Linked DNA regions of Prochlorococcus marinus XMU1419. The protein of the gene in region 2 interacts with the protein of the main gene of each other region in a pairwise test. Links are inferred from orthologs where the notes say so. Each region holds a gene or a part of one and is shown on either strand. Other genes may lie near its edges.

Region 1 (15,842 bases), 130 kb from region 2 along the record:
CTTCTTATGGAGCTAGGAAAGGTTTGGTGGATACTGCTTTAAGAACTGCAGACTCTGGCTATTTGACTCGAAGATTAGTTGATGTAGCTCAAGATGTAATTGTTAGAGAAGAGGATTGTGGAACAGAACGATCAATAGTCGTGGAAGCTGAGGATGGTAAATTTGGAACTAGGCTTCTTGGAAGACTTACAGCTTCTGATATTTTAGATTCTGAAGATAACATAATTATTCCAGAAAATACTGCAATAGATCCTTCAATTTCAGAAAAAATTGAGAAAGCATCTATTACAAAAGTAAATATAAGATCCCCATTAACATGCGAAGCGAACAGATCTGTTTGTAGGAGATGTTACGGATGGGCTTTGGCTCATAATCATTTGGTTGACTTAGGTGAAGCAGTAGGAATCATTGCTGCTCAATCTATCGGAGAACCAGGAACTCAATTAACAATGAGAACTTTTCATACTGGAGGTGTATCTACTGCTGAAAGTGGTGTAGTAAGATCAAAGATTGCTGGTAAAGTTGAGTTCAGTTCAAAAGCTAAGGTTAGAGGTTATAGAACTCCACATGGCGTAGAAGCTAAGCAAGCCGAAGTTGATTTTATTTTAAAAATAGTTCCTCAAGAAAATAATTCCAGCAAACCTCAAAAAATTGAAGTTTCAAGTGGATCACTTTTATTCGTTGATAATGGTGAAAATATTAATTCAGATATAACTGTTGCTCAGATTACTGCTGGTGCAGTGAAAAAGAGCGTTGAAAAAGCAACCAAGGATGTTATTTGCGATTTGGCTGGTCAAGTCAAGTATGACAAGGTTATTCAACCAAAAGAGGTCACCGATCGGCAGGGAAATATTACTTTAAAAGCTCAGAGATTGGGAAGATTGTGGGTTTTGGCCGGAGATGTTTATAATCTGCCACCCAACGCAAGACCAGTTATTTCATCTGAAAAGTCTGTTAATGAAGGAACTGTTCTAGCAGAGGCAAGTCAATCAAGTGAGTTTGGTGGAAAAGTTAGATTAAGAGAATCAATAGGAGATTCGAGGGAAGTTCAGATTGTCACAACTTCAATGACGATAAGCAATTTTAAATTAATTGAAGAATCTACACACTCTGGCCAAATACATCATTTAGAATCAACTGATGGTATTTCTTATCGTTTGAATACTTCTCCAGGGAGTAAGATTAGTAATGGTGAGGTTATAGCGGATTTAACGGATGAAAGGTATCGTACAAAAACTGGTGGACTAGTAAAATATGCACCAGGATTGAGTGTTAAAAAAGCTAGATCATCTAAGAATGGTTTTGAAGTTAATCAAGGAGGAACATTGCTTTGGATTCCTCAAGAGACGCATGAAATAAATAAAGATATATCTCTTCTAATGATTGAAGATATGAAATGGATTGAAGCTGGAACAGAAGTTGTTAAGGATATCTTTAGTCAAACATCTGGGATAGTCACCGTAACTCAGAAAAATGATATCCTCCGTGAAATAACCGTGAGAAATGGAACTTTTCATGAGTGCGATGATGAAGAGGTTCTCAATAGATTTACGGAAGAAGGCAACCTTGTAAATCCAGGCGAGAAGATTATGGATGATATTGATAATAAAGAGATTCTATTTGTTCAGAAATTAGAAACCCCAAAATGTAGAGGTTTACTGTTAAGAACGGTAGAAGAATTTACTATTCCTGATCAAGCAGAATTACCCCAATTATCTCATGTTAAACAGGAAAAAGGACCACATTTAGGCTTAAAAGCTATTCAAAGACTTACTTTTAAAGACGGTGAGTTGATAAAGTCAGTTGAAGGAGTTGAATTGCTTAGAACACATTTAAGTATTGAAAGTTTTAATGCTACTCCCCAAATGACTATTGATGTGGAGTCTATTCAAGATAAAAAGGATCCATCAATAAATAGATTAAACCTTGTAATTTTAGAATCTATTCTTGTAAGAAGAGATACTATATCCGATTCAAGTCATGGTTCAACACATACAGAATTACAGGTAAAAAATAATCAAATAGTCAAAGCGGGAGATGTAATAGCTACTACTCAAATACTTTGTAAACAGAAGGGTTTGGTTCAACTGCCAAATGTTGTTGATGATGAACCTATAAGGAGGTTAATTGTTGAAAGAGAAGAAGATAAAATTAAAATGAAGATTACCACTAAAGCGGTTGTTAAAGTTGGCGATCGCGTAGTAGACGGTGACCTTGTTAGTAAATCTGAAAGATCTACTTCTTGTGGAGAAATTGAAGAAGTCTCAAGTGATTCAGTAACCCTAAGGCTTGGTAGGCCTTATATGGTTTCTCCTGATTCAGTTTTGCATGTTAAAGATGGAGATTTAGTTCTAAGGGGAGATGGTTTAGCTTTACTTGTTTTTGAAAGACAGAAAACAGGAGATATTGTTCAAGGATTGCCGCGAATCGAAGAGTTATTAGAGGCAAGGCGACCTAGAGATGCCGCAATTTTATGTAAAAAATCTGGAATTGTTCAGATTAAACAAGGTAATGATGAAGAATCTGTTTCCTTATCAGTTATTGAAAAAGATGATCTGGTTAATGAATATCAACTATTAGTTGGAAAAAACATAATGGTTAGTGATGGACAACAAGTTGCAGGAGGAGAAATTTTAACTGATGGTCCAATTAATCCTCATGAATTATTAGATTGTTACTTCAGCGATTTAAAGGATAATAAACCACTAATAGATGCTGCTCGAGAATCTATATCGAAATTACAAAGAAGTATGGTAAACGAAGTTCAAAATGTTTATAAGTCGCAGGGTGTTGCAATTGATGATAAACATATTGAGGTTATTGTCAGACAAATGACAAGTAAAGTCCGAGTAGAAGATGCTGGGGATACTACTCTCTTACCTGGAGAACTTATAGAATTGAGGCAAGTGGAAGATACTAACCAAGCTATGGCAATTACAGGTGGAGCTCCAGCACAGTTTACCCCTGTTCTGTTAGGAATAACTAAAGCCTCTCTCAATACTGATAGCTTTATATCAGCAGCTTCATTCCAAGAGACTACAAGGGTTCTTACAGAAGCCGCAATTGAAGGAAAGTCTGATTGGTTAAGAGGTTTAAAAGAAAATGTTATTATTGGTCGACTAATACCTGCAGGTACTGGCTTTAGTGGATTTGTAGAGGAATTAGCCTCAGAGGCGGGCCCCCATCCTGATATCCTCGCGGAAGAATCAGGTGGATATAGAAGAGCACAGAACTTAAGGCCAGACTATACAGTTGATATGCCACAATCGCCTTCGGTAAGCTCTACTGCAATACTTGATGATCCGAGTGATGAAGATTTGGAAACTACGAGGAACCGCCATGGAATTGACCCTACTTCAAGTAATTTTGCTGCCTTTGCAAGACCTAGTGCTGAAAATCAATTTTCTGAAGATCAATTACCAGATCCTGCTGCCCTCGAGGGATTACAAGAGGAGGGTCTTCTATCCGATGAATAATTTTTATCTATTTTCATATTTAGTGATTAGAATAGCTTCTTTGATATGTAAGTGATGATTAAACCAGAGATTGTCCCCAAAAGAAAATTACCTCGTTATGGATTTCATTTTTATAATGAGAGACTTAATGGAAGAATGGCTATGATTGGATTTGTTGCACTTATTCTTACCGAATTCTTTTTAAAACATGGTTTGCTGTTATGGTAAAAATAGTCTTGAACTAAAAATACAATTTGAAAAATCTTCTTGGAAGTAGTATTAGGGATTTAGAAAATGTTGCTTTAAATTATGGTCAAGCTGCATTTAGAGGCCGTCAAATTTATAAATGGATATATAACTTTAGAAATAAAAAGAAAAATATTGATGAAATAGATGTATTACCACTAGATTTTAGACAAAAATTAAAAGATGATGGTTTTAAGATAGGTGAACTAAGTTTTCAAGAAAAATGTTTAGCTAACGATGGTACTCTCAAGTTATTACTTTCGACAGGCGATAAAGAAAGTATTGAGTGTGTCGGTATACCAACTGAAAAAAGGCTTACTGCGTGTCTTTCAAGTCAAGTTGGGTGCCCTATGGACTGCAAATTTTGCGCAACTGGTAAGGAGGGTTTGAAGAGATCTTTAAAAGCAAGTGAAATATTAGATCAAATTTTATTTATTGAAAATGAAATGAATAGAAAAGTAACTAATATTGTTTTCATGGGAATGGGTGAGCCATTGCTGAATATTGATGACTTACTTCTCTCCATTAGATCTATAAATGAGGATTTTCAGATTAGTCAGAGAAAGATAACTGTAAGCACAGTTGCTGTTCCAAAAATGATAAGAAGATTATCAGAAAAGTCTTTTCAAATATTAGGTAAATGTCAATTTACACTAGCAATAAGCTTACATGCTTCAAACCAAAAAACACGAGAAATGATAATACCAAGTGCAAAAAACTACGAGATCAAAAATATAATTGAAGACTCTAAGCAATTTGTAAAAGATACTGGTCGTAGGGTTAGTTTTGAATATTTAATGCTAAGTGGGGTTAATGACAAATTACAACATGCCAATGAATTGAGTAATTTGCTAAAAGGTTTCCAATGTCATGTAAATTTAATACAGTACAACCAAATCGATGAGGTTGAATTTAAAAGAGCATCATTAAAAAATCTTCAATTATTTCAATCCAGACTTTCTAATAATGGTATCAAGGTTAGCTTGCGAAAAAGTAGAGGTCTAGATAAAAATGCTGCATGTGGTCAGTTAAGACAAAATGCAAGAAATAAATAATACTATCTATGGAAAATTTTTTAAAAGTATATTTAACAGGTTATTATTGACTTAATTAATTTTGAATCTTTGGGTTTTATTAAGACAAAAATTTTACCTTTCGCTATCGTCGCGCTTTTCGGGATCGCCTTCTTTGCAGTAAGTGCAAGAATTTGGTTACCAGGAGATATGATGTCGCCTGCCCCACTGAATTAATTTTTTAGTTTTTGAAAATGACAAAAAATAAGGATCCTAAAAAAGAAAGCCTAGCTGAAATTGCAGTCGATCCAGATGTTTTGGCTAAAGAACTGGCTTTAGAGATTGAAATAGATCCTTTAGAGCAAATTGATGAAGATGCTTTTTCAAAAGGTTTAAACATAACTCAAGAGTGTAATGAAGCTTTAAAAATGCTAGAAGGAAGCAGAGAAGAAAGAATCCAGGGTTTAAGAATATTTTGTGAATACAGAGATCAAAGATCTTTCCCTCTTTTATTACCATTACTTGATCAACCTTGTCCTGTTGAAAGAATGAGTGCGGTATATGCTTTAGGTCGTAATCCTTGTCCTAGCGCAGTCCAGAAACTTGTTAGTCTTTTGGAAACTGATGATAATGCATACGTAAGAAGAGCGACTGCATGGAGTCTAGCTAATTATGATAACCAAATTGTTTTAGAGCCATTAATAAATGCTTTGAAGAATGATGTAGCTGCAGTAAGGTTGTGGTCATCTAGTTCTTTAGCGGAAATTGGAAATGTTTCTTTGGAAAACGCTCAATTAGCAGCAGAACAGCTTTTAATAAGTTTAAAAATAGATAGTGAACCAGGTGTTAGAAGTAATTGCATTTGGTCATTGTGTAGATTGTACGAAAAATTAAATAATGCATTTCAAGAAAGTTTTGTTGATGAATGTACCAAGATAGCCCTTTTCGATAAAGAACCTTCCGTTATGGAAGAAGCAAAAACTGCTTTAGATTCAATGGGGATGCAAGCTTTTTATAATTAAATTTTTTAATAAGTGCGCGACTAGAAAATAATTTATCGTATATTCAATATAAAAATTAAAATTAATTAACTTGTACCAACTGAAACAAAAAATTTTCGTTATTGTGTATAAAGTAAATTTACTCAGTACTTGGATTTAATGCCTCAAAAAACATTGAGATTCAAAATTCATCAAGACGGAAGAGTTGAGGAGACTGTTGAAGGATTTATTGGTAATTCATGCAATGAAGCTACAAAAAATCTTGAAGATGCTCTAGGAAAAGTAACAGTTAAGAATAAATCCTCTGATGCTTTCATCTCTAATCAAAATGAAAATTTAAAACAACTTAAAAACGAATCTAATGTCACATTTTAGTACCATTAAAACGCAGCTAAAGGAATCAAAGCCTTTAATTAATGCCCTAAATCATCTTGGTTATACTATTAATCAAGATCAAAAATCTGTCAAAGGTTACAAGGGACAGTTTACTGATGTAGATATAAGCATGAATTTACCTGGTGATACAAAAGTTGGTTTTAAATGGAACAATAATTCAAATGCATATGAATTAGTCACTGATCTGGACTTATGGCAATTTGAAATTCCAGTTGAAAGGTTTATTTCTAAAGTTACTCAGATGTACGCTTATGAAACAATTATTTCAAAGACAAAAAATGATGGATACCAAATTGTTGAAGAGAAAAACCAAAATGATGGTTCTATTGAATTGGTTTTGACAAAATGGGATAGTTAAATCACTCTATGGATTTTGCTGATCCATTGGATAATTTTGAAGAAAATAATGAAATTTCAGGTTTTGAGCCTGTTTTAGGTGGTAAGTTAGCCGAAAAAGCTGTTTGGGTTGATGAGGCTAAATGTATTGGGTGCCAATATTGTGTACATGTTGCTTCCAACACTTTCTTAGTCGATGAATTTCATGGTAGAAGTAGAGCTGTAAGACAAGATGGAGATAGTGTTGATGTTATACAAGAAGCAATAGATACATGCCCTGTTGATTGCATCCATTGGGTGAAATTTGAAGAATTGGATGATTTAGAGAATAGTCTTGATAGGGATATGTTTCAATCATTTGGAAAACCACCAAGAATGAATAAGCATTAATTTCGTAAAAATGGAATATCGAAGATTTGGACGAACCAACCTAAATATTCCTATTTTATCTTTAGGTGGCATGAGATTTCAAAAAAGTTGGGACCAATTAGATTTTTCTGAGATTTCATATGAAGAACAAAATAAAGTAGAAAATATTTTAAATCTCGCAAACAAACATGGCTTAAGTCATGTAGAAACTGCAAAGTATTATGGAACTTCAGAGTTGCAATTAGGAATGGGTTTTAAACATACTAAAAAAATCCCAAACATTATTCAAACAAAGATTCCTCCAAATAATGATCCTGCCATCTTTGAGAAAGACGTCATAACAAGTATTGAAAAATTGAAAGTTAAGAAAATTGATTTGTTAGCAATACATGGCATTAATACTGATGAACATTTACATCAGGCTATTAAAGATGGAGGTTGTATTGATATTTTAAGGAATTTTCAAAAAGAAAATATAATTGGGAATATTGGATTTTCTACCCATGGAAGATCTTCGCTCATTGAGAAGGCTATTTCAACAAATTTATTTGATTATGTAAATTTGCACTGGTATTTCATAAATCAAGAAAATACAAAGGTTATAAATTTAGCAAATAAGTATGATCTTGGGGTTTTTATAATAAGTCCCACTGATAAAGGGGGACATCTTCATACACCCTCAAACAAAATGTTGGAACTTTGTAGACCACTTCATCCTATAATTTTTAATGATCTTTTTTGTTTAAGAAATAAACATGTCCATACCCTTAGTGTGGGTATTGCGAAAGAGGCAGATTTTGATTTGCATTTAGAGGCTATTTCGTTGTTATCAGAATCCGAGAATTATGTTCCAAAGATATTAAATAGATTAAGGGATGAATCTATTAATGCTTTAGGTTTTGAATGGTATCAGAATTGGAATAGAAATTTACCGAGTTGGGAATATACTCCTGGTAATATTAATATTCCTGTTTTGCTATGGCTTTCAAATTTAATAGATTGGTTGGATATGGAAGGATTTGCAAAAGCTAGATATCAACTACTAGGAAATGGAAGTCATTGGTTCCCAGGATCTAACGCTAATTTACTAGATGTGGATGTTTCTGAAGGCCAATTATTGAAAGTTTTAGAAGGTCATATAAATCCAAAAAAAGTTATAAGAAAATTAAGAACTTTAAAAGAAAAGTTTGGAGATAATGTTGCTAAAAGATTATCAAAGAAATAATTTCATAATGGATTTTTCTCAGGTTTACCAACTTTCCTAGGGTAAATTTTGGGGCAAAAATCTTTAGGTTTAATAAGAATAATATTTCGGGTGCCTTTATTTCTTGGTAAGTTAATCCCTTTTTTTTCTCTAACTTTGCCTTCTAATATTTCTAAAGTTTTATTTAGATTTTTACTTTCTTCATCATTCCATTTCCCACAATATAAAACTCCTAATCCTTCTTTTTTTAGCATTGGTATTATATATTCTGAAACTGTTGATGGATTACTCACCGCTCTAGTAGCAGCTATATCGAAACTATTTCTCATTGACGATTGATGGGCTAAATTTTCAATACGATCATTAATTACATGAATTTTGTTTTTGAAATTGATCTCTTTAATTAAAGCTTTAAGTGCATCTGTTTTCTTTTTTGAAGAATCAACTAAGTATATTTCTGAAGTAGGATGAGTTATGGCATAAGCTAAACCAGGAAAACCACAGCCAGATCCAATATCTAAAAATTTTTTATTATCAAAATTAATATTAGTGAAAGTTTTAAAGGGCCAAATGCTGTCAAAAACTTGAGATACCCAATAATCATCATCATTAATTAACCTTGTTAAATTAATTTTATTATTTAATTCTTTAATTTTAATTTGTAATTCTTGAAACATAATTATCTCTTCTTCAGTTATTAAGGGAAAAATTTCTTCTGGGATGTTTAGGTTTTTCATTTCGTTATAAATATAAATTTTTACCATTCATTGAATTTATTCTATTTATTAAAAATTTATTAGAATTACAATATTAATAAAAGGTTATTTTGAAAGGGGAAATTTCTTATTACAAAATTTTAGGTGTAGATGAAAATGCCTCAAATCATGAATTAAGAAAGGCATTTTGTAAACTTTCCATTGAGTTGCATCCTGATACAACTTCTCTAGAAATAGATGACGCTAAAAATAAATTTCAAGAAGTTTTGGAAGCTTATGAAAATTTGAATAATAGTAATTTGAGGAAAATATATGATGACAAACTCAAGGAAAAATCTAGAAGTAAGAAAAATACTAAAGTTTTAAATAATTTAATAGTCGACTCAAATAATCAAAATTTAATAGGAAATAGAAGACCTTTTTCAAATGGGGAATTGTTTTCGTTATTTCTTTTATTTATTATCATTGTTATTAGTTTGATTGGTTCAATTTTTATTGCCTTTTTTTCTGGCAAAGAATTAGATACAATACCTATCTGGTTAGTAAAATGATATTTTAAAAAAGTCTGTGAATTTCCATAAACAACCTATAAACCAACATTCACTTAAATCATTGGAATTGTGGCTAACTGATTTGGGTGCTGTAAAGGATGTTAATAATCCATCTAAATGGTACCTGTTACTTTCTAATTGGAATGCAACTATTATTTTTGAACAAGAAGATTTAAGTGTTATCTGGGAAAGTGAAGGACAAGAAACCAAAAGACTATTTTCCTATTGTATTAATAGAGAAGATGTCGAAAATGCAATACTGCAGGGACCTTAAATTTCTTACTACAGATTGTTTAAGATTTGCCTTATTACCCTGTAACTTTTTTCTAATTGATCATCTGTTATACAAAGAGGTGGTAATAGGTAGATAACATTCCCTAGGGGCCTAATAAATAAACCTTGCTCCATTGCAATACTCTTTATTTCTTTTCCTATATTATTGAAATAACCTTTTTTGTTACCGATATCTAAATCGAAAGCAGCAATTGTGCCGCATAGCCTTATCTTTTTTATATAAGGTAAGTTTTTAAATTTAATTAAATGAGATAAATGTTTTTCTTCAAATGAAAGGTATTTGTGTGGTTCTTTTTCTAATAAATCAAGGCTAGCGTTTGCAGCAGCACAACCTAAAGGATTTGCAGTAAAACTATGTCCATGCCAAAAAGTTTTTCTTGGGGAATCATCAATAAAGGATTGAAAAATTTTTTCTTTACATAAAGTTATTCCCATCGGCAAAAATCCACCGGTTAAGCCTTTTGAAATACTTATTAAATCAGGAATGATTTTTGCCTTTTGAAATGCAAAAAGGGTTCCACATCTGCCAAAACCAGTCAAGACTTCATCGGCAATTAATAAAGAATTATTATTTTTTACAATTTCTGAAACTTTTTTGATAAATTGAGGCCTAACCATATTCATTCCTCCTGCTCCTTGAACAAGTGGCTCAAGGATTACTGCAACTGTGGGAGTTTTAAGAAGAGTTTCTAATTTTTGGATCGCTTCATTTTCTTTATTTACTACTTCTTTATCGTTCATCCAAGTTGAAGGCCATGGGGCTCTCCTCACTGGAAACATAAGATTATCGAAATTCTCATTAAAAATATTTCTTTCACCTAAAGCCATTGCTCCAAATGTATCGCCATGATATGCACCATCAAATGCTACTATTTGAGATCTTGTCTCTCCTTCATTTTGCCATGATTGGAAGGCAATTTTTAAAGCAACTTCTACTGCAGTAGAACCGTTATCAGAAAAGAATAATCTTTCTAGCTTTGTTAATTCACTAAGTCTTTCTGCTAATTTTTTTGCCTGTGGATGTAAGAAATCAGCAAATATAACTTGCTCAAGTTTTCTTGATTGATCGAAAATTGCATCAGCAATATATTCGTTACTGTGACCATGAAGAGTTACCCACCAACTACTTATTGCATCTATTAGCTCTTTTTTAGGATCTTTAGTAAATAGGAGAGCATCTTTACCATGAGTTACTTCTATTTGCGGTTTACTTTTATTGATTTGTGTAAAAGGTGGCCAAATATTTGGGTGCCAATTTTGATTTGGAATTTTTGAATTCAAAGATTTCATTTAACTTATTTTTGAATTTAAAAGTGAGATTAATTTATTTTTGATGTCAAGTTCTTTCCATAGTATGTCTAAATTATTTGAGTCCATTTTTTTGATGTAAGGAAATTCAGTAATTAAGGGAATACCACTAAAATCAACAAGTGTTTTTGGATTATCAAAGTGTTTTTTGCCATTTACTACTAAACCCAGAATATCAATATTTCTTCGTTTTAAGGCCTCAATACTAAGCAGAGTATGGTTTAGAGTGCCAAGTGAGCTTTTGCATACAAGTATTACAGGAAGATTCCATTGTTTTATTTGATCTATTTGCAAAAAATTGCGTGTTATTGGAACCATTAATCCACCTGCAGTTTCTACAATTAATGAGTCTTTTACTTTTGGCAATCTCAACATGTCAAAGTTAATAGTCTTTTGATCTATTTCGGCAGCCCAATGAGGAGAGAGAGGTTTTGTAAACACATAAGCTTCTTTAATTATTTTCTCTTTACTTACTTGTGCAAGTTTTTTAACAGTTTGACTATCAGTTTGCGATTCAATACCACTTTGAATAGGCTTCCAATAAAAGGAATTTAATCCTTTAACAAAAAACGAGCTTATTAAAGTTTTCCCAATATCAGTATCTGTTCCACAAATTATAAATTTGAAAATACTATCCTGACTACTCATAATTTCTTTATAATTTGAATCTCAATTTGCCATGAAAGGTTTACTGTATTATTGTAATTCTTTGGCCAGAACTTTTGAATTTCTTTTAACTCTTTCACTGATTTGCGTTTACAGTTTGTCGATTGTGCCCCAACATTTTTAATACTTCTAAAAAGCTTATATACATCTTCAAAATTTTCAAGATAATTAAACTGTTCTGAATAATGTATTTCAGTTGATTTGAAATCTTTTAATAATTCTTTAGAGCAAATAAAATTAAGACCACTATATTCAATATCAATTTTTCTACAAGTATCTTTCCATTCAGGAAAACAATCTTTTGTTGGATATGAAATGATTAAGAAACCTCCAGGCATTAATTTACTAAACCAATTTTTTATTATCTTTTCTGGGTTGTTTAACCAATGTATGCAAAAGTTAGATATTAATAAAGTACAGTTATTGATTTCAGGAGGTAAATCATTATTCAAATCCCACAAAATTTTTTTTCTAGATAATTTATTCTCAAGAAGCATTTTTTTGCTGAAATCGATTCTGGATACTTTTTGGGAAGAAAATTTTTTTTCTATTTCATCAGCTAATAATCCTGGTCCTGATCCTAGATCTATCCATTCACCTTTTTTTTGGGGATTTAATTCTTCGATAAAGTGAACTATCTTTTGCGCAAAAAACTTCTGAATTTTTGAATACTTTAAATAACGATATGCAGCATCATTGAAATTATTTTTTATTTTTTCATTCCACTTTTTATTATCCATTTCAACCATTAAGTGTATTTTGTATAATCTCGTATAAATTTAAATTATTCAAGCAATGACCTTGTTCTGCTAATTTAATTAAAATAGGCTTCCTATAGAGTTGTTTATTTAAGGAATCAAAAAAATTATTATTTGATTCGTCGTCAAGAATCAAATCATTTTCTGACTTTATAAAAATAATTTTGCAATCTTTTTTTAAAAATGCTGGAAAATCTCTACTGATATAAAGTTGTTTTAAATCACTTAAAAGAAGCGTTTTATTTAAACTCTCTAAACTTTTATAAAAGATATTTTTAAAACTATTATTTAGATCATTTGGCATAAATGATCTATGTATAAATTCTTTTAACATATCCTTTGGTTCTCCCTTTATGATTTTTGTTTCCATTCTTTTTAGAGACTTCAAAATAAAGTTTCTCTTATTACTTACAGGAAGAAAATTATTAAAAGAATTTATCAGAACAATATGAGTTGCTTCTTTTAAAATTTTCTTTTGAATTAAATGAAAACCATATGAATGGCATAAAGTCATTCTGATTTCTTTTTTTGAATCGGTTTTAATCCATTTAGCTTGATAATTATTTGTTGAAAAATAGCCTCTTTCATTATCTTGCCAATACCAATTATTATTTAAAAAATCAACTTTATAATCATCCCAGAAATGTTTATTTAGTCCCCAACCATGTTGAGTAATAATTTGTTTCATTTAAAATCTTTTAATACTTTGATGAAATTCTTTAAAAGATTAAAATCTAAGTTTCTTCTTATTGTTATTCTGATTCTTGATTGACCAACTGGAACAGTTGGAGGTCTTATCGCAATAGCTAAAAACCCATTTTTTTCGAGATATTTTTGTAGATAAATTGCGTTTTCTTCTTGGCCAACAACAATTGATAAAATGTGAGAATCTCCTTTAACTGGAAAACTAAAATTTTTAATAATTTCATTCTTCCATACCTCAGCAGAAGATAACAAATCATTCCCCCATTCTTTATTTTCTACAATTTTTTTTAGACCTTCTAGTGCCCCTGCTGCTAAAGATGGAGCAAGCGCGGTTGTATACCTAAATGCACCACTTGTTTGGATAAGATATTCACCAATTTCTGAATTGGTAGCTATGAAAGCTCCACCGCTTCCAAATGCTTTTCCAAAAGTTCCAGTAATCATAGTTATATCTGAACGGTAATTGAAACTTAAACCCCTACCTTCAGGGCCTAATATCCCAATTGAATGAGCTTCGTCAACTAATAATTGAATACTATTTTTTTTGCAAATTTGTGTTATTTCTCTGAGCGGAGCAATTGATCCCTCCATGCTATAAAGAGATTCAACAACAACTAAAATGGAACTTTTTTTAGGTTTAGATTTAATAATTTTATCTTCTAAATCTTTTAAATTATTGTGTGCAAATCGAATCAGTTTTGCTTGTGTAGCTTTGATTCCCACTAATAAAGAGTTATGAATCAATTTATCTGCTATTACAATACTATTTCTGTTTGCTAAAGACTGTATAGCGGCTATATTTGCTTGAAATCCGCTTGGGAAAATAAATACTTTTTGTTGATCAAGCCACTCGGCAAGTTCTTTCTCTAATAATTTATGTATTGGTCTTGAACCTGTAATAAACCTAGAACTTCCTGCACCAAAACCTTCTGAAAGGCTTATTTCGTAACCAGCTTTTATTAAATCCTTGTCCCTACTTAATCCAAAATAATCATTACTACATAAGTCTATAAGTTTTTTATTATGCGAATTTAAACTTATAAGTTCGAATGGTTTTTTACCTAAAGAAAATGTTTTTAATTTACGAATTCTATTTTTTGGAATTTTTATTTTTTTCATTTTAGTAAAATAAAATGTAATGTACTTAATTAAAAAGATTTAGATTTACTGTTAAAGTTTGCAAGGTATTTTTTGTTTATTAATATCTATATAGATCATATATTAAGAAGTTAACTCATCCTCTCTTCAATCACAATTATTGCTTAATTTAGAGGAATATTTCCCTTTTCCGCTAGATGATTTCCAATTAGAAGCAATACAAGCTATTAATAGCGGAAATTCTGTTGTTTTAACGGCACCAACAGGTTCGGGTAAAACATTGATAGGTGAATTTGCTATATATAGAGGTTTATCTCATGAGAGCAGAGTTTTTTATACAACACCTTTAAAGGCTCTATCAAATCAAAAGTTTAGAGATTTTGCTAATCAATATGGTGAGGATAAAGTTGGTCTTTTAACTGGGGATATAAGTATAAATAGAGAAGCACCAATCTTAGTAATGACTACTGAGATTTTTAGGAACATGCTTTATGGCGAATTTGATGAATTTGATGATCCCTTAGAAAATTTAGAATCTGTGATTCTTGATGAATGTCATTACATGAATGATCCTCAAAGAGGAACAGTTTGGGAGGAAACCATAATCCATTGTCCTACAAGAATTCAAATAATAGCTTTATCAGCAACAATCGCCAATGCAGATCAACTACAAAATTGGATAGAAAAAGTTCATGGACCCACAGTACTAATTAATAGTTATAAGAGACCAGTTCCACTTGATTTTATTTTTTGTAGTATTAAAGGCCTACATCCACTTTTAAATAATAAGGGTAATGGAATTCATCCAAACTGTAAGATTTGGAGAGCTCCTAAAGGGCAGAAAAAGAGAGCAAAAGTTGGAAGGATAATGCAACCAAAGTCGCCCTCAATTGGATTTGTGGTCTCAAAACTAGCTGAACGAAATATGTTGCCTGCTATTTATTTTATTTTTAGTAGAAGGGGATGTGACAAGGCTATTGAGAATATAAAAGATTTAACTTTAGTAAGTTATTCAGAAGCAAATATGATATCCCAAAAATTAGATATTTATCTTAAAAATAATCAAGAAGCAATTAAAGATAAATCTCAATGTGAAGCATTAAAACGCGGTATTGCATCTCATCATGCTGGATTATTGCCTGCATGGAAAGAATTGGTTGAGGAATTATTTCAGCAAGGTTTGATAAAAGTTGTTTTTGCAACTGAAACTCTTGCTGCAGGAATTAATATGCCTGCAAGAACCACTGTTATTTCTTCTTTATCAAAAAGGACAGAAGATGGGCATAGATTATTATTTAGCAGCGAATTTTTGCAAATGTCAGGAAGAGCTGGAAGAAGAGGAAAAGATACTCAAGGATATGTTGTTACATTGCAAACAAGATTTGAAGGTGCTAAAGAAGCGAGTGCACTGGCTATTAGCAAACCAAATTCTCTAGAAAGTCAATTCACTCCAAGCTATGGAATGGTACTTAATCTTTTACAAAGTTATACGCTAGAGAAGTCAAAAGAATTAATTAAAAGAAGTTTTGGTAGTTTTTTATATGCAGGTGAATCCTTAGGTGAGAATGTAATTCTTGAAAATTTAGATAAGGATTTAATTGAATTAAAAAAAATTACATCTAACTTTTCATGGAAAGATTTTGATGCCTACGAAAAGTTAAAAAATCGTCTTAAAGAAGAGAGAAGACTCTTAAAAATTTTAGAAAAACAGGCTGCAGAAAAATTA
Region 2 (15,719 bases):
CCGCGTTATAATCACTAGGTCTTACCACCAAATCAGCGATACATTCGTCTAATCTTTCAGTAAGGATTGGAGAGTAGTTATAAAAATCTTTTGAAAGTCTTTTTACCTCGGATTGGCTTTCAATAATTTCTAAGTTTTTGACTTCCCTAAATTTGTCTAAAAATTTAAGACTATTTGATGTCATTAATAAGATTTCTTGTGTTTAATATATAAATTAGTCGATTAGCAATATAAATCGCCTTTTATATATACTTTTCTCTTTAAAGTAGTTGAAAAAACATCTGCCCATCTTTGCGCATCTAAAATTACAAAGTCAGCAGGGCAACCTTTTTTAATTAAACCATCCCATTTTAAATTTAATAATCTGCTTGGAGCTAAAAAAATAGAAGATAGAGTCATTCTCTCCCAGGGATTTAGTTGAAGCATAGGTATCGAGCAAGACAACATATAAAAAGGATCAAAATTACCAAATGGGTACCAAGGGTCTTGAACATTATCACTACCCAGAGATACATCCACATGTGATTTTTGTAGTTGCTTTAATGGCGCAACTGGTCTTTTTAATGATGTAGTGTTATTACTTCGATTAAGCAGCCAAAAATTTGTCAGGGGTAAAGCAATAACCTTAATATTATTCTCAGCCATTTTTTCTCCTAAATTTAAAATCTCTCTATGGCTTAGAGAAATAAGACTACTCAAATGACTACAAGTAATAGGAATACTATTAATTTTTAAATTTTCGATTGTTTCTAATAAAACTTTTATTCCTGCTCCTGGCTCAATAATTGACTCATCAATATGCAAATCAATTTCTAATTTATATTTACTCGCGAGAAAAAGCATCTTCGCAAGAAATTTGCTTGTATTTTTTTTGTTGAAAGGGGGTACGATAACGCCTCCTAAAATGCCTCCATTAGAGGAAAATATTTTTGCCAACTCTTCTCCATTAGAAGTATCCCAAAATTCCAATGGAGCTAAAGCAACGAATTGTAAAGTCAACTCAGATGAAAATTTTTTTTGTAATTTAAAAAGTTCATTCCAAATATCAATAGATTGACTTTTGTATATATCAATATGACTTCTAATAGCTCGGTATCCATTTTGTATGGCAAGTTTTAATGATTTCTCAACTCTTTCTAGAACCTTATCTGTAGTTCTTGTTTTATGTTCTTCAAGATTTACTGATAATGCTCCTCCATAATTTGATTCCAGATTAGGAAAGTCTGCCCATGTAAATGATTTATCAAAATGTGAATGCGTTTCAACAAATCTTGGAAATAAAATATTTTTTGGTTTTGTAACTTTATTTTTTGAAGGCATTAGCTCAGAAACAAATCCATCTTCCCAACTTATGGAAACTGAACATAAATCCTCTACATCAATAATGAGGTTATCAAAGTCTTCTATTAAACAAAGGCTTCTGGGAATAAGAACCTCAGCTGTGCCAGAATTACTCAAATTTTTTTAATTTTCTTTTATTTTAAAACATTAGAAAACTTTACTGAATTAGAAAATAATTCAAATTTCGATAAAAGATAAAATAACTATGAAAAATTACCCTCGAGTTGTTAGATTTAGTAATGTGCGGCGGGCGTCGCCAAGTGGTTAAGGCAGCGGCTTGTGGCGCCGCTATTCGGGGGTTCGAATCCCCTCGCTCGCCCTCAAAAAATTGCAGCAAAATTATTAAACTTGTAATTTTGAATTAAAGAATCATAAAAAATTCCTAGCAAAGTGCTAACAAAAACAAAACCAGACGAAAAAAAATTTCAAAAGAATTCAACTACTAGCAGTTATTGGATAACCACATTTGGATGCCAAATGAATAAGGCTGATTCTGAGAGAATGGCTGGGACATTAGAGAAAATGGGATACACCAGAGCAGATAATGAATTAAATGCCGATTTGGTTTTGTACAATACATGCACTATTAGAGATAATGCAGAGCAAAAAGTTTATAGCTTTCTAGGAAGACAAGCAAAAAGAAAGCATAAGACGCCTACCTTAAAACTTATTGTTGCAGGTTGCCTTGCTCAGCAAGAGGGAGAGTCCTTACTAAGAAGGGTCCCAGAACTTGACCTAGTAATGGGGCCTCAACACGTAAATAATCTTGAGAATCTTCTGGGGAAAGTTGATTTAGGAAATCAAGTTGCTGCTACAGAAGAAACCTTCATTTCTGAAGATATAACAAGTGCTAGGAGAGAAAGCTCTATTTGTGGCTGGGTTAATATTATTTATGGATGTAATGAAAGATGTTCATATTGTGTAGTCCCCTCAGTCAGAGGGAAAGAGCAATCGAGATATCCAAATGCGATAAAAAGTGAGATCCAAAAATTGGCTGATGATAATTTTAAAGAAATCACTCTTTTGGGTCAGAACATTGATGCTTATGGTAGAGATCTTCCAGGAACTACAAAAGAGGGGAGAAAAGAAAATACTCTAACTGATCTTTTGTATTATATTCATGATGTTAAAGGAATTCGCAGAATAAGATTCGCTACTAGTCATCCAAGATATTTTTCAAAAAGGTTGATTAAAGCTTGTTATGAACTTGATAAAGTCTGTGAACATTTCCATATCCCCTTCCAAAGTGGAAATGATGAAATTTTAAAGCAAATGTCCAGAGGATACACTATCAAAAAGTATAAAAATATTATCGAAAATATTAGATCCTTAATGCCATATGCATCAATCACAGCTGACGCAATAGTGGCTTTCCCAGGAGAAACTGAACAACAATATCAAGATACATTAAAGCTGATAGCAGAAATTGGCTTCGATCAGGTGAATACAGCAGCATACTCTCCAAGACCAAACACACCTGCAGCAGTTTGGTCGAATCAACTTTCGGAAGAGGTGAAAAAAGCTAGATTGCAGGAAATTAATGATTTGGTCGAGAAAACTGCTAGGAGTAGAAATCAAAGATATGTCAACAATATTGAAAGCGTTTTAATTGAGGGTTTAAATCCAAAAAGTTCCTCACAAATTATGGGTAGAACTAGAACAAATAGATTAACTTTCGTAGAGATTCCCAAAAATATTAACTTTAATTTTTCATTGGGAGATGAGATTAATGTCAGAATTAATCAAGCAAGACCTTTTTCTTTAACAGGCAAACTTTGCTTATAGCCTTAAATGATTGGGGAACAGAAAAAATGTATTGGGTTAATATTTGGTGGGAAATCCAATGAACATGAAGTATCAATATCCTCTGCAAAAACGGTTTTTCAAGCTTTAAATTCAGAAATAAACAAACAACGCTTTGCTGTAAAACCCTTTTACATCAACAAATATGGAGATTGGCTTGATAGTAATAGTTCAGAAAAAATCCTAATTGGTGAAATTGAAAATAATAAAACAAAAAAACAAGAAGTTTTTAATCAAGAAAAAATTAACTTTCTTGAGGGAATTGAATTTCAAAATGTTGACGTTTGGTTTCCTATTCTCCATGGATTTAATGGGGAAGACGGTTCAATTCACGGCTTACTGAAATACACCAAGAAACCTTTAGTCGGATGTGGAATATTAGGCTCCGCTTTAGGAATGGATAAAATTATGATGAAAACAATTTTCTCACATCTAAAAATTCCACAAGTTAATTATCTAGTTTTTCAAAATGAAGATCTCGATGATAAAGAAGTAAAAAATAAAATAATTGATGAGATTTTAAAAAAATTTAATTTTCCTATTTTTGTTAAGCCATCTAACTCTGGATCATCTCTTGGCATCTCAAAAGTCCTAAATGAATCAGAAATATCACAAGCCTTGGAAAAGGCATGGAAAACTGATCCAAGAATTTTAGTAGAGGAAGGTTTAGACGTTAGAGAAATTGAATGCGGAATAATGGGGAATTCAAAACTCTTAGTCTCTGAGATAGGAGAAGTAAAGTACGAAAAAGACTGGTACGATTACGATTGTAAATACAACTCAAATAATAAGATAACAATTCCCGCCGAATTAGATTCTAAAATCACCAAACAAATTAAAGAAATCGCTATTCAAAGTTGTAAAGCATTAAATATTTTTGGTTTTGCAAGGGTAGATTTCTTTTTAGAGAAATCTTCAAATAAAATTTTATTAAACGAAATCAATACAATTCCAGGTTTTACAAAAAAAAGCATGTTTCCAATGCTTTGGAGAGCTTCAGGTTTAAATATTGAACAACTTGTGGCTAAACTAGTAGATATATCTCTAGATTTATAATTCAAATAAAATGTTGCATGGACTTCTTTGGTTGCCATTACTTTTAATCTTCATTTTATTAACTGCTTTAGGTTGGTTAGAAAGGAGAAGGCAAAATCTTTTTAGGAGCTGGGCAAATGGTTCTGAACTTTGTAAGTTAGATAGTTCATGTGCAGCGTCTTTAAAAGATGGAGAATTAAGATGGAGCGCATTTGAAGCTGGCACATTTGAAGAAAAAGATAGTTTTACCATCAAGAAACTAGAGCTTGTAGAATTGATGGCCTTAACCTCAGGAGAAGCTCCTTTAACAAATGAATCTCAAGGAAAGTGCAGGCTTAGACTAGTAGGTAATGGGAAAGAGATGGATGTACCATTTTCAGATGCAGAAAAGGCGAGAGAATGGATGGACCAATTGATGGAAAAAGCTCGATGTGATTTGTGAAAAAACTGGAAAAATTAGTAATAGAAGTTTCATATTTCTATTCGCGTTTCTAATTTCGACAAGCTTAATAAGCCTAAACACTTTAAAAAAGGTTAACGTCCAGGATATTAAAATTTCTGGAAGTAAATTATTCTCTAAGAATGATTTGATAAATAATTCTTCTTTAAAATTTCCAAGTCGGTTAATTTCTATTAAAACAAAGATTTTAGAGATGGAATTAAAACAAAATTTATCACTCAAAAAGGTTTCAGTTAATAGACAAATATTTCCTTTTGGTTTAAAGATTTATTTAGATACAAGAACGCCAATAGCTTACGGTGAAAAAATATTAGATGGTAAAAAGATATTAGGTTTTATCGATAAAGATGGGATTTTTATTAAGAAAGAGAACGTAGAAAAAAAAAATTTGCCTAAATTAAGCATACAAGTTTTTGGATGGAAGGAAAAATTTAGAGATGTATTATCTAAAATCTTAATTGCTCAAGATAATTATGAATTTGAAGTAGTTAAAATTACCTTTTCTTCAAATGGATTTTTAACTATTGAGGAAAAAGATTTAAAAACAATATTCCTTGGATTTAATCGAAAATTAATCGATTATCAATTACAAATAATCAATAATCTAAAAATCGAACTAGAGGAAAATAATTTCTCTAAAAAAATAGATAATATTGACCTTACTGATCCAAACAAACCAAAAATAAAAGTGTTCAAACCCTAATAATTCGAAACAAGTTTTATAAAAGTTTTTTTAATTATTAAAGTATTGATAAGGGTTTTTATTATTAACTCGAATTTTTAATTAGTTAATATTTAAGGATTTTATTCAAGAAAATCCTACATATGAGCTTTAGTGAGTTCATAATGCACCCATTACCAGTATTAGAATTTATTCAAAGATGAGCTTCGGAAACAATCCTAACTTTGATCAATCAAAAGAAATTCTTCCAAGTCAAAATGCCAAAATTGAAGTAATAGGCGTAGGAGGCGGAGGAAGCAATGCTGTAAACAGGATGATTAATAGTGATCTTGAAGGAGTTTCATTCAGAGTCCTTAATACAGATGCACAAGCTTTGCTTCAGTCCTCTGCTAATACAAGAGTCCAGTTAGGTCAAAACTTAACAAGAGGTCTTGGGGCTGGAGGAAATCCAAGCATTGGTCAAAAAGCTGCTGAAGAATCAAGAGATGAGCTTCAACAGTCATTAGAAGGGTCTGACTTGGTTTTTATAGCCGCTGGAATGGGTGGTGGTACTGGTACTGGAGCAGCTCCAGTTGTAGCTGAAGTAGCAAAGCAAAGCGGTGCATTAACAATTGGCATAGTTACTAAACCATTTTCTTTCGAAGGGAAAAGAAGAATGCGTCAAGCAGAAGAAGGAATTGCAAGATTAGCAGAAAATGTTGACACATTAATTGTTATACCAAATGATCGTTTAAAGGAAGTTTCTGCAGGTGCCTCTATTCAAGAAGCGTTCAGAAATGCTGATGATGTTTTAAGGATGGGAGTAAAAGGCATAAGCGAAGTAATTACCCGCCCAGGTGAGGTTAATCTTGATTTTGCAGATGTAAGATCAGTAATGACTGAAGCAGGAACAGCGCTTCTTGGTATGGGTATTGGATCTGGTCGATCTAGAGCCATAGAGGCTGCTCAAGCTGCTATCAATAGTCCATTATTAGAAGCGGGAAGAATTGATGGAGCGAAAGGTTGTTTAGTTAATATTACTGGGGGAAGAGATTTGACTCTTGACGATGTAAATTCGGTGGGAGAAGTAATTAGTGATGTTGTAGATCAGGATGCAAATATAATCGTTGGTCAAGCTGTTGACGAATCAATGGAAGGTGAGATACAGGTAACTGTAATTGCCACTGGTTTCGAAACAAATCAACCACTTAAACAGCAAAGATTAAAAAATAGATTATCTAATACTCCTTTATATAATTTTTCTGAAACCAAGGATAGCGGCGCAAATATACCTGAGTTTTTGAAATTAAGGCAAAATAAAAAAGATATTGATTAATCGGTAAAGTAAAGTGACTCGGTTATCTCGCCTGCCTCAAGCATCCCTTGTGGCTGCTACCTTCCGGTCCTGACCAGGTTTAGGCGTTAAAACCGCGAAAGGCCGAGTCGTGACTATAATAGCAATTCTTGATTAAAAAAGATACATAAATCTCTTATGTTACCTTCAGAACTCGTCAAATATAAAGAAAAATCTCAAAAGATTATTGCTTTAACGGCATGGGACTCAATATCAGGATCTATTGCAGAACAAGCTAATGTTGATTTAGTTTTAGTGGGAGATTCCTTAGCAATGGTTTGTTTAGGGCACAAATCCACATTGCCCTTAACTATTGAAAACATTATTTATCACACTAATGCTGTAACTAGAGGGTTTAAAAAGAAAATTGAAGATCAACCTTTGGTCGTTTCCGATATGCCTTTTCTGACTTACCAATGTGGAGAGGATAAAGCTGTGGAGTATGCAGGGAAAATCATTCAAAGTACTTATGCAAAAGCTATAAAAGTTGAGGGAGCTGAACCAGAAATACAAAAAGTCATTTCAAGGCTAATAAGAATGGGGATCCCTGTTATGGGTCATATAGGTCTTACACCACAAAGCTTTTTAAATCAAGGATTAAAGAAACAAGGAGAAAGTTTAGAAAGCAAAGAAAAAATAAAGAAAGAGGCTTCTATTCTCCAAGAAATAGGATGTTTTTCAATAGTTCTTGAACATATTCCTGAGTTGCTTGCTAAAGAAATACAAAATAACTTAACAATTCCCACGATAGGCATAGGTGCAGGAAATTTTTGCGATGGGCAAGTAAGAGTTACTGCAGATTTGTTAGGACTTAATGATGATCAACCACCATTCTGCAAACCTATTGTTAACGGGAAAAAATTATTCAATGATAAATTAAAAGAATGGGTGGCAGCTCAAAGACTTAATTAATCTCATCCCACCACTTAAACATGGAAATAAGAATTTGATTGCTTAGCTCCATTCCTTTTGGATCACTTAAATAGAATCTATTGCCCTTTCTAACTAATAATCCACTTTCAATAAATACTTCCCATTCTTTAAGTAATTTCTTTAAGTTACTTTCTAATTTTTTGATTTCCCATTTTTGTTCTTTAAAAAATTTATAGATATCTATACCCTCTTTAAGTCTCAGACCCAACATTATTTTTTCATCAAGTTCTTTATAGACAAACTCCTTATTAGTTAGGGATGAATTTAAATTAAGTTCATATTGTCTTATTACCCATTCCTTATACTCTTTGCTAACTCTTGGCCTAGTTAACTTTTCCCCCCAAGGCGAACTAGTTGAACCTTGACCAAAACTCCACCAGCCTAAACCACTCCAATAAACTCTGTTATGTCTCGATTGATGTCCCGGAAGGCAATAGTTTGAGATTTCATATCTTGAATAACCTGAGTTTTTTAAAATTAAATTAGTTGATTCACTGTTTCTAAAAGCTTCTTCATCACTTGGGAGTTTTAATTGTCCTAAACTAACTAATTTTTTAAAAACAGTGCCATTTTCAATATTTAAATCGTAAATAGATAGATGAGGTGGTGAAAATGTTATTGCTTTTTTTAAGTCATCTTGCCATTCTTTAAATCCACTAAGTGGCAAGTTCTGAATTAAATCTAAACTCCAGCTTTTTATTAACCCAGAATCAAATTCTCTCTTCAACCATAAACAAGATTTTTCTGCATCTTCTTTAGAATGACGCCTTCCCGACTGTTGAAGTATCTGATTATTAAAACTTTGTACTCCTAGACTAAATCTATTAATCCCAGCATTTATGAATCCAAAAAGATCATCTTGAGTAAAACTTGCTGGATCAACCTCCATAGTGATTTCAGCACCATAGTCAATTCCATAATTTTCCCTAAAAAGATCAATTATTTCTTTGATTTGGGTTGGATCTAAAACTGATGGTGTGCCACCTCCTACATAAATAGTCGATAGAGGTGATTTATGCTTAATTGACAATATTTCCTTATATAAAAATTGCAAATATTCTTGAACAGTTTTGCTTCCATAACCTTTTAAAGTTTCAACTTTGTTTCCTAATGGAATAACTGCAAAATCACAATAAAAACACCTTCTGTGGCAAAAAGGAATGTGCACATAAGCACTTCTTGGAAACTTATTCATAATATAGATTCATTTTTAAGCTTCAAAAACGTATTTAGGATCTAAAAAAATAAGATCCTTATTTACTCAATTAATAAATCCTAGTAGATTATAGATATGACAGATATCATAGTATTAATTTTATTTGTATTGTCTGGGGCTGCTTCAGGATGGCTTGGTGTTGATTTATTGCCAGTAGACATACTCAAACAGGTATCTAATGTTGAAGGTTTTAGAATTGTTTTAGCAATAATTGGTTTTTTTGTAGGATTAGCAGCTGGTTTTGTATTTCTTCAACTTAGAAAGACGTTTCTTGATCAAATAAGAACGATGCCTACGGACTTACTAATAAGTAGATCCGTTGGATTAATATTAGGATTACTTGTTGCGAATCTCCTACTTGCACCAATACTATTAATTCCCTTCCCTAGAGAGGTTTTTTTCGCAAAACCCTTAGCAGCTATATTAAGCAACATTTTCTTTGGTGTGCTTGGTTATAAGTTGGCAGATACCCATGGAAGGACATTATTGAGATTATTTAATCCAAATAATACTGATGCATATCTAGTTAATGAAGGTATCCTCCCTGCTGCAAGTCCAAAAATTCTAGATACCAGTGTAATTATTGATGGAAGAATAAATGGCCTATTAAGTTGCGGATTATTGGAAGGGCAATTAATTGTTGCTCAAAGTGTAATTGACGAATTACAAACTTTAGCTGACTCAAGCAGTAATGAAAAAAGGTCGAAAGGCAGAAGAGGTCTTAAGTTATTAAAAGAATTAAGAGAGTCATATGGAAGAAGACTTGTAATAAACCCAACAAAGTATGAAGGTAAAGGGGTAGATGAAAAACTCTTGAAGATTACTGAGGATATGACAGGAACTTTAATAACAGCTGATTATAATCTTTCTCAGATTGCTGAAGTTAAAGAATTAAAAGTTATGAATTTGAGTGATTTGGTTATTGCTTTAAGGCCAGAAGTACAACCAGGAGAATCACTTAATATAAAAATTGTCAGAGAAGGCAAAGAAAAAATGCAAGGTATTGGATATCTGGATGACGGAACAATGGTTGTTATTGATGAGGCAAAGAATTTTGTAGGAAGCAGATTAGATATTGTCATAACAGGAGCATTACAAACTCCCACTGGAAGAATGGTCTTTGGAAAACTAATAAATAATCCTGAGTCAAACAAATCTTTTAAATCACCAGCGACACAGGGCTAAATCTAGCTAGAATCAGTTCAATCTTAATTTTGTGATACATATGACTGTATCTGCTCCTTATTATGGCGAAAACACCGTTATGAGGACCCCGCCACCTGATCTTCCCTCTCTTTTACTTAAAGAGCGAATTGTTTATCTTGGTTTACCATTATTTTCAGATGATGATGCGAAAAGACAACTAGGAATGGATGTTACTGAGCTAATCATTGCTCAACTTCTTTATCTAGAGTTTGAGGATCCAGAAAAACCAATCTATTTCTACATCAATTCAACAGGAACAAGTTGGTACACTGGTGACGCCGTTGGTTTTGAAACAGAAGCTTTCGCTATCTGCGACACAATAAGCTATATCAAGCCTCCAGTACACACAATATGTATCGGACAAGCAATGGGGACTGCTGCAGTTATCCTTTCATCTGGCACTAAGGGACAAAGGGCGGCCCTTCCACATGCTTCTATTGTTTTACATCAACCTATAAGTGGTGCAAGAGGCCAAGCAACTGATATCCAAATAAGAGCTGAGGAAGTTTTGAAAAATAAAAAATCAATGCTGGAGATTCTATCTCGTAATACTGGAAAGACTATCGAAGAACTCTCAAAAGACTCTGATAGGATGAGTTATCTCAATCCCGAAGAAGCTCTAGATTATGGAGTTATCGATAGAATACTCACAAGTCAAAAAGATCTACCAAATAAAATTTAACTCTCACAAACAATTACTTTAAAATTATGCCAATAGGAACTCCAAGCGTGCCTTACAGACTTCCAGGAAGTCAATACGAAAGGTGGGTTGACATATATACAAGACTAGGTGTTGAAAGAATTCTTTTTCTTGGTCAGGAAGTCAATGATGGTATTGCTAATAGCCTTGTTGCACAAATGCTTTATCTAGATTCTGATGATAATTCCAAACCTATCTATCTATATATAAATAGTCCAGGCGGATCAGTGACCGCTGGCTTGGCTATATATGACACTATCAAATACGTAAAAAGTGATGTAGTAACAATCTGCGTAGGCCTCGCAGCCTCAATGGGAGCGTTCCTATTAGCTGCTGGCACAAAAGGTAAAAGAGTTGCTTTGCCTCATAGCAGAATAATGATTCATCAACCTCTAGGAGGAACTTCTCAACGTCAAGCAAGTGATATTGAAATAGAAGCTAAGGAGATTTTAAGAATTAAAGATATGTTAAATATGTCTATGGCAGATATGACAGGCCAATCATTTGAGAAAATTGAAAAGGATACTGATAGAGATTATTTTCTAAGTGCGGAAGAAGCAAAAAACTATGGATTGATCGATAGAGTAATCACACATCCAAGCGAAGCAAATCAGTCTTAAATTTTCTAAATAAATATTTTAATTTTAATTTTTAAATTAATAATTTTTTGGTTTATTTACACCTTTAATGTCTAAAATATTAATTATCAAATGCAAAGAAGCTACAACTAATGACCCAACTCTTTTACGACAAAGATGCAGATCTAAGTCTTTTAAATAATAAAACAATAGCGATTATTGGATATGGTTCACAAGGTCATGCACATGCCCTAAACCTTAAAGATAGCGGTATGGATGTAATTGTTGGATTATATAAAGGAAGTAAGTCTGAAAGCAAAGCTATTAGCGATGGTCTACAAGTATTTAACGTTTCTAAAGCTTGCGAAAAAGCAGACTGGATTATGATTCTCCTCCCAGATGAGTTTCAGAAAAATGTTTACCTTAATGAAATAGAACCAAATTTAAAAGAAGGAAAGATATTAAGTTTTGCTCATGGCTTCAATATAAGATTCGGACTTATCAAACCTCCTAGTTTTGTGGATGTTGTAATGATTGCTCCAAAAGGACCTGGACACACTGTTCGTTGGGAATATCAGAATGGACAAGGAGTTCCAGCATTATTTGCAGTAGAACAGGATTCTTCCGGAAATGCAAGATCATTGGCGATGGCTTACGCTAAAGGGATTGGCGGAACGAGAGCTGGGATTCTTGAAACAAACTTCAAAGAAGAAACAGAAACCGATTTATTTGGAGAACAAGCGGTTTTGTGCGGAGGATTATCAGAACTTGTCAAATCAGGCTTCGAAACTCTTGTAGAGGCAGGCTATCAGCCCGAACTTGCTTACTTCGAATGCTTACATGAAGTTAAACTTATAGTTGACTTAATGGTCAAGGGAGGCCTATCTCAAATGAGAGATTCCATTTCAAATACTGCAGAATATGGAGATTATGTAAGTGGTAAAAGACTCATCAATAGTGATACAAAGAAAGAAATGCAGAAAATTCTGAAGGATATTCAAGATGGAACTTTCGCTAAGAATTTTGTTGAAGAATGCGATAAAAACAAACCCTTAATGACAAAATTAAGAGAAGAGAACTCAAAACATGAAATTGAGAAAGTGGGTAAAGGTCTGCGCTCGATGTTCAGTTGGCTGAAATAAATTTATTTTTACTATTTCTTGGATCGATTGGTTTTGATTTATTGATCGGTGATCCAAGATTCTTAATACACCCTGTTCAAGTAATTGGCTTTTACATAAAAAAAATATCTGATTACCTGATAAATAATTTTGGAGAAAATAAAAAAATATTGTTTTGGGGTGGTTTCTCCGTAGCTATATCCACTATTGGAATGAGTTTTGGTTTAGGAAAATTGATAGAACTAAGTTATTTGCAATCAAGAAATCATTTTTTTGTTGGATTGTTAATTTTTTTTGGGCTTTCAAGTTGTATCGCTACAAAGGGACTTATTTCAAGTGTGAAAGAGATTGCGGAGCTAATAGAACGCAAGGAAATTAATATCCAAAATAAGAAAATAATCAAAGATAAGGTACAAAGAATAGTGAGTAGGGATGTAAGTTCATCTTCTATAAAACATCTCTTGAGATCAAGTACAGAGAGCCTTACCGAAAATTCTGTTGATGGAATATTTGGGCCATTATTTTGGATTTTTATTGGAATTATTTCTATGAAGTTTTCAATTTTTCTACCAGGACCTTTGTCACTTGGTTTTTCTTATAAAGCCATAAGCACTTTAGATTCAATGATAGGTTACAAATATGATTATTTTAGATATTTGGGTTATTTCAGTGCAAAAATCGAAGATATTTTTACGTTTTTTCCTTCAAGATTAGTTTTAATCACGTTACCTTTAGTTAGCTCCAAAGTTAATGAGTATGGATCAATCATAAAAAAAAGTTATCTTGATGGTAAAAAATATGATTCGCCTAATTCTGGGATTTCAGAAGCTATATTTGCCTATATTTCCGGAATTAAATTGGGAGGTAAAAGTAAATATAAAAATGAAATTATTGAAAAGCCATTAATTAATAAGACTGGAGATAATTGCACTGAAGAAAAAATCAAATTAATTTGTCAATTAATTTTGAGATTACAATTTTTATGGATAATAATTTTTTCCTTAATTTTTTTTATAATCTCGAGTTTAATTTAATAATAAATTAATTTAAAAATTATTAGAATAAATCTAAAAATCAATGCAAGAAAAAGTCTCTCCAATGGAAAACCAAAATGATGGATCTACTAATACATCTTCAAGTGATAATGAATACTCAAAATGGGTAGACAATCAGGGGGACGAAGTAAAGAATGTTTTTGGATTCAATAGCAGCGCCGAGCTTGTGAATGGTAGAGCAGCTATGATTGGATTCTTAATGCTTATATTAACCGAGTTGGTTTTTAGCGGCAGGCCTGTGACTTCTTCAATTTTTGGTATTAATTAAAAATGGAAGAAAAAAAACCTAATCCAATAAAAGCAATCCTATACATATCTGTATGGGTAATAATTTGGGGAACATTAGGCTCTTTCATTGATTATCCTCTGTATAAAAATAAAATTTACTTAGAAGGAAGTATATATCAGTATCTTACTTTCACAATTACAGCGATAATATCAATAATAAGTGCAAAGTTTTTTTATAAAAAATTTGAATTATAAAAATTTGTACCTAAATTTCTTAATAATTTTTGCTTGCTCTTTTTTGTCATTTGATTCGTATAGTATCCACTGATGTGTCTCAGTATCATGATCACAACCATAATTTCCAGATATGTTATCGTAACTTGAAAGATATGAATGACAATTTTGGTCTGCCTCAAAAGCAGAGTCATAACCTGTGAGAAAGTATATTAAAAAGAGAAGTATTACTAACAAAAAAAATACTTGGAAAACTAAATTTACTACCTTCATAAGATATTCTAAAATTTTAATATATCATTTAAAAAATTTTTTCGATCTAAAAATATTTAACGACCAACATTAAAAACAAAGTCATGAAATTCTTGATTCTTTAAGTAAAGGATGACTAGCAATATTAAAATCAAATTTAAGCCTAATACTATTGATCCAAAAATATTTATTTGTTTTTTACCTGGCAAAGTATAAGTAAATTTCTTGCCTTTAAGAAAAGCTGCTAAGCCTTTTTTTTCTTTTTTTGATTCTTTTATTTCAGCATCATTTTTTACTTCATTATCAGAGAAACCTTTTACCATTAATACTTAAAATCCAAATTTATAATATTCCAAAAAAATAAAATTTTTTAATAATTAACAATTTTTAATCACATATGGGATCGTAAATGAAATTCTTTCATTTGAGAAATTTTTTAAAAAATAAGCTTCTATAATTGCTGACTGCATCCCCAATAAACTTGATTGACATTTGAATCTATTTTGGTCAAATACAAGTAATTGCAGTTTTTCTATTTCAAATATTAACTCTTTACAAACTTGGGCTTGATAATCTCTAATACAATAACTTGCTTCCTTAAAAATCTTGGACTTTGTTGGAATTGTTTCTGCCATAACAAAACCAGATAAGAACAAAAAATTTAGGGAAAGAATAGTTAAACATTTCATCACATATAAAGACTTCAAAATTTGGGATACTTGGTTAAGAGTTTTGAAAATTCAACTAATATAATTCTATTGAGATTTTAAAAAAAAAGATGCCCTAAAAGAGCACCTTTGCATTTAAGGAAGAAATAGACTAAAAAGATTAACCTTGAACTCTATCCTTAAAAAGTTTACCTGCTGAGAATGTTGGAACTCTTTTAGCAGGAATTGCTATTTTTTCGCCTGTCTTAGGGTTTAATCCCTGTCTTGCAGAACGATCTCTTGGCTCGAAAGAACCAAATCCTAGTATGGAGACTTTTTTGCCTTCCACTACTGAATCAACAATAGTTTCAATAGCTGCATCAACAACTAAAGAAACATCCGTTTTTGTGAGCTCTGTACGAGCAGCAACAAGATTTACTAAATCAGCTTTGTTCATTGAATTGTTTGTAAAGCAGAGATTCAAAAGACATGAGTTTTAATCAAGTCAAAAAAACCTCGAACTTGCACATCATATGGAGCAAATACGAATACGGCAACCGAAAATGCCGGCGGCGCAAAGCTTTATACAAATTTTAGGGACATTTTTATCGCAATTATTTATTTTTTTGCCGCAAATTTTTCTTATTTTTAAAAAAACTTCTTTAACCAGCAAACACCTAAACCCATTGGCAGCACTGGACTTATCCTTAAGTAACCTAACTTCATTCATCAAAGGGAATAATTTCAAAGGGCAATTAAATTAAGAATTTGCTCTTTATATTATGTTTTATTAATTTTCAGATATATTTCCTTCTCATCACATGAAACAGCATAATTTGTATTTTGAAATCAAGAAAAATCTAGTTAAATCAATATTAAACTTTCTCTCTAAATC

Evidence for each region.
Region 1: the proteins of ftsZ (region 2) and rlmN interact in binary tests that used the Escherichia coli proteins (3 or more experiments, as listed by UniProt). The link is inferred for Prochlorococcus marinus XMU1419 from one-to-one orthologs.

Annotation. Positions count from the first base shown.
Region 1 is NZ_JAAORO010000003.1:339,168-355,009, reverse strand. Bases 2,763-5,732 are described here. They hold rlmN (23S rRNA (adenine(2503)-C(2))-methyltransferase RlmN), read left to right. Parts: upstream 2,763-3,709; coding sequence 3,710-4,756; downstream 4,757-5,732. Other genes in these bases: HA151_RS08050 (HEAT repeat domain-containing protein), read left to right, coding at 4,969-5,732; HA151_RS08060 (high light inducible protein), read left to right, coding at 3,531-3,683; HA151_RS08065 (DNA-directed RNA polymerase subunit beta'), read left to right, coding at 2,763-3,476. In the rest of the region: more of HA151_RS08065, read left to right, coding at 1-2,762; more of HA151_RS08050, read left to right, coding at 5,733-5,736; HA151_RS08045 (DUF2997 domain-containing protein), read left to right, coding at 5,875-6,090; HA151_RS08040 (DUF1257 domain-containing protein), read left to right, coding at 6,077-6,469; HA151_RS08035 (ferredoxin), read left to right, coding at 6,478-6,837; HA151_RS08030 (aldo/keto reductase), read left to right, coding at 6,848-8,041; 16S rRNA (guanine(527)-N(7))-methyltransferase RsmG, read right to left, coding at 8,044-8,757; HA151_RS08020 (J domain-containing protein), read left to right, coding at 8,847-9,287; HA151_RS08015 (DUF3143 domain-containing protein), read left to right, coding at 9,304-9,561; bioA (adenosylmethionine--8-amino-7-oxononanoate transaminase), read right to left, coding at 9,570-10,871; bioD (dethiobiotin synthase), read right to left, coding at 10,872-11,537; HA151_RS08000 (methyltransferase domain-containing protein), read right to left, coding at 11,534-12,304; HA151_RS07995 (hypothetical protein), read right to left, coding at 12,297-13,001; HA151_RS07990 (aminotransferase class I/II-fold pyridoxal phosphate-dependent enzyme), read right to left, coding at 12,998-14,137; HA151_RS07985 (DEAD/DEAH box helicase), read left to right, coding at 14,277-15,842.
Region 2 is NZ_JAAORO010000003.1:213,842-229,560, forward strand. Bases 4,732-7,578 are described here. They hold ftsZ (cell division protein FtsZ), read left to right. Parts: upstream 4,732-5,520; coding sequence 5,521-6,636; downstream 6,637-7,578. Other genes in these bases: HA151_RS07225 (cell division protein FtsQ/DivIB), read left to right, coding at 4,732-5,342; panB (3-methyl-2-oxobutanoate hydroxymethyltransferase), read left to right, coding at 6,793-7,566; hemW (radical SAM family heme chaperone HemW), read right to left, coding at 7,559-7,578. In the rest of the region: HA151_RS07195 (FAD-binding oxidoreductase), read right to left, coding at 1-184; HA151_RS07200 (amidohydrolase family protein), read right to left, coding at 223-1,458; tRNA (N6-isopentenyl adenosine(37)-C2)-methylthiotransferase MiaB, read left to right, coding at 1,732-3,126; HA151_RS07215 (D-alanine--D-alanine ligase family protein), read left to right, coding at 3,133-4,200; HA151_RS07220 (hypothetical protein), read left to right, coding at 4,211-4,621; more of HA151_RS07225, read left to right, coding at 4,611-4,731; more of hemW, read right to left, coding at 7,579-8,782; HA151_RS07250 (PIN/TRAM domain-containing protein), read left to right, coding at 8,879-9,988; HA151_RS07255 (ATP-dependent Clp protease proteolytic subunit), read left to right, coding at 10,029-10,691; HA151_RS07260 (ATP-dependent Clp protease proteolytic subunit), read left to right, coding at 10,718-11,329; ilvC (ketol-acid reductoisomerase), read left to right, coding at 11,440-12,429; adenosylcobinamide-phosphate synthase CbiB, read left to right, coding at 12,417-13,442; HA151_RS07275 (chlorophyll a/b-binding protein), read left to right, coding at 13,486-13,731; HA151_RS07280 (hypothetical protein), read left to right, coding at 13,734-13,946; HA151_RS07285 (hypothetical protein), read right to left, coding at 13,941-14,198; HA151_RS07290 (hypothetical protein), read right to left, coding at 14,255-14,500; and 2 more genes. UniProt on the Escherichia coli protein: Essential cell division protein that forms a contractile ring structure (Z ring) at the future cell division site. The regulation of the ring assembly controls the timing and the location of cell division.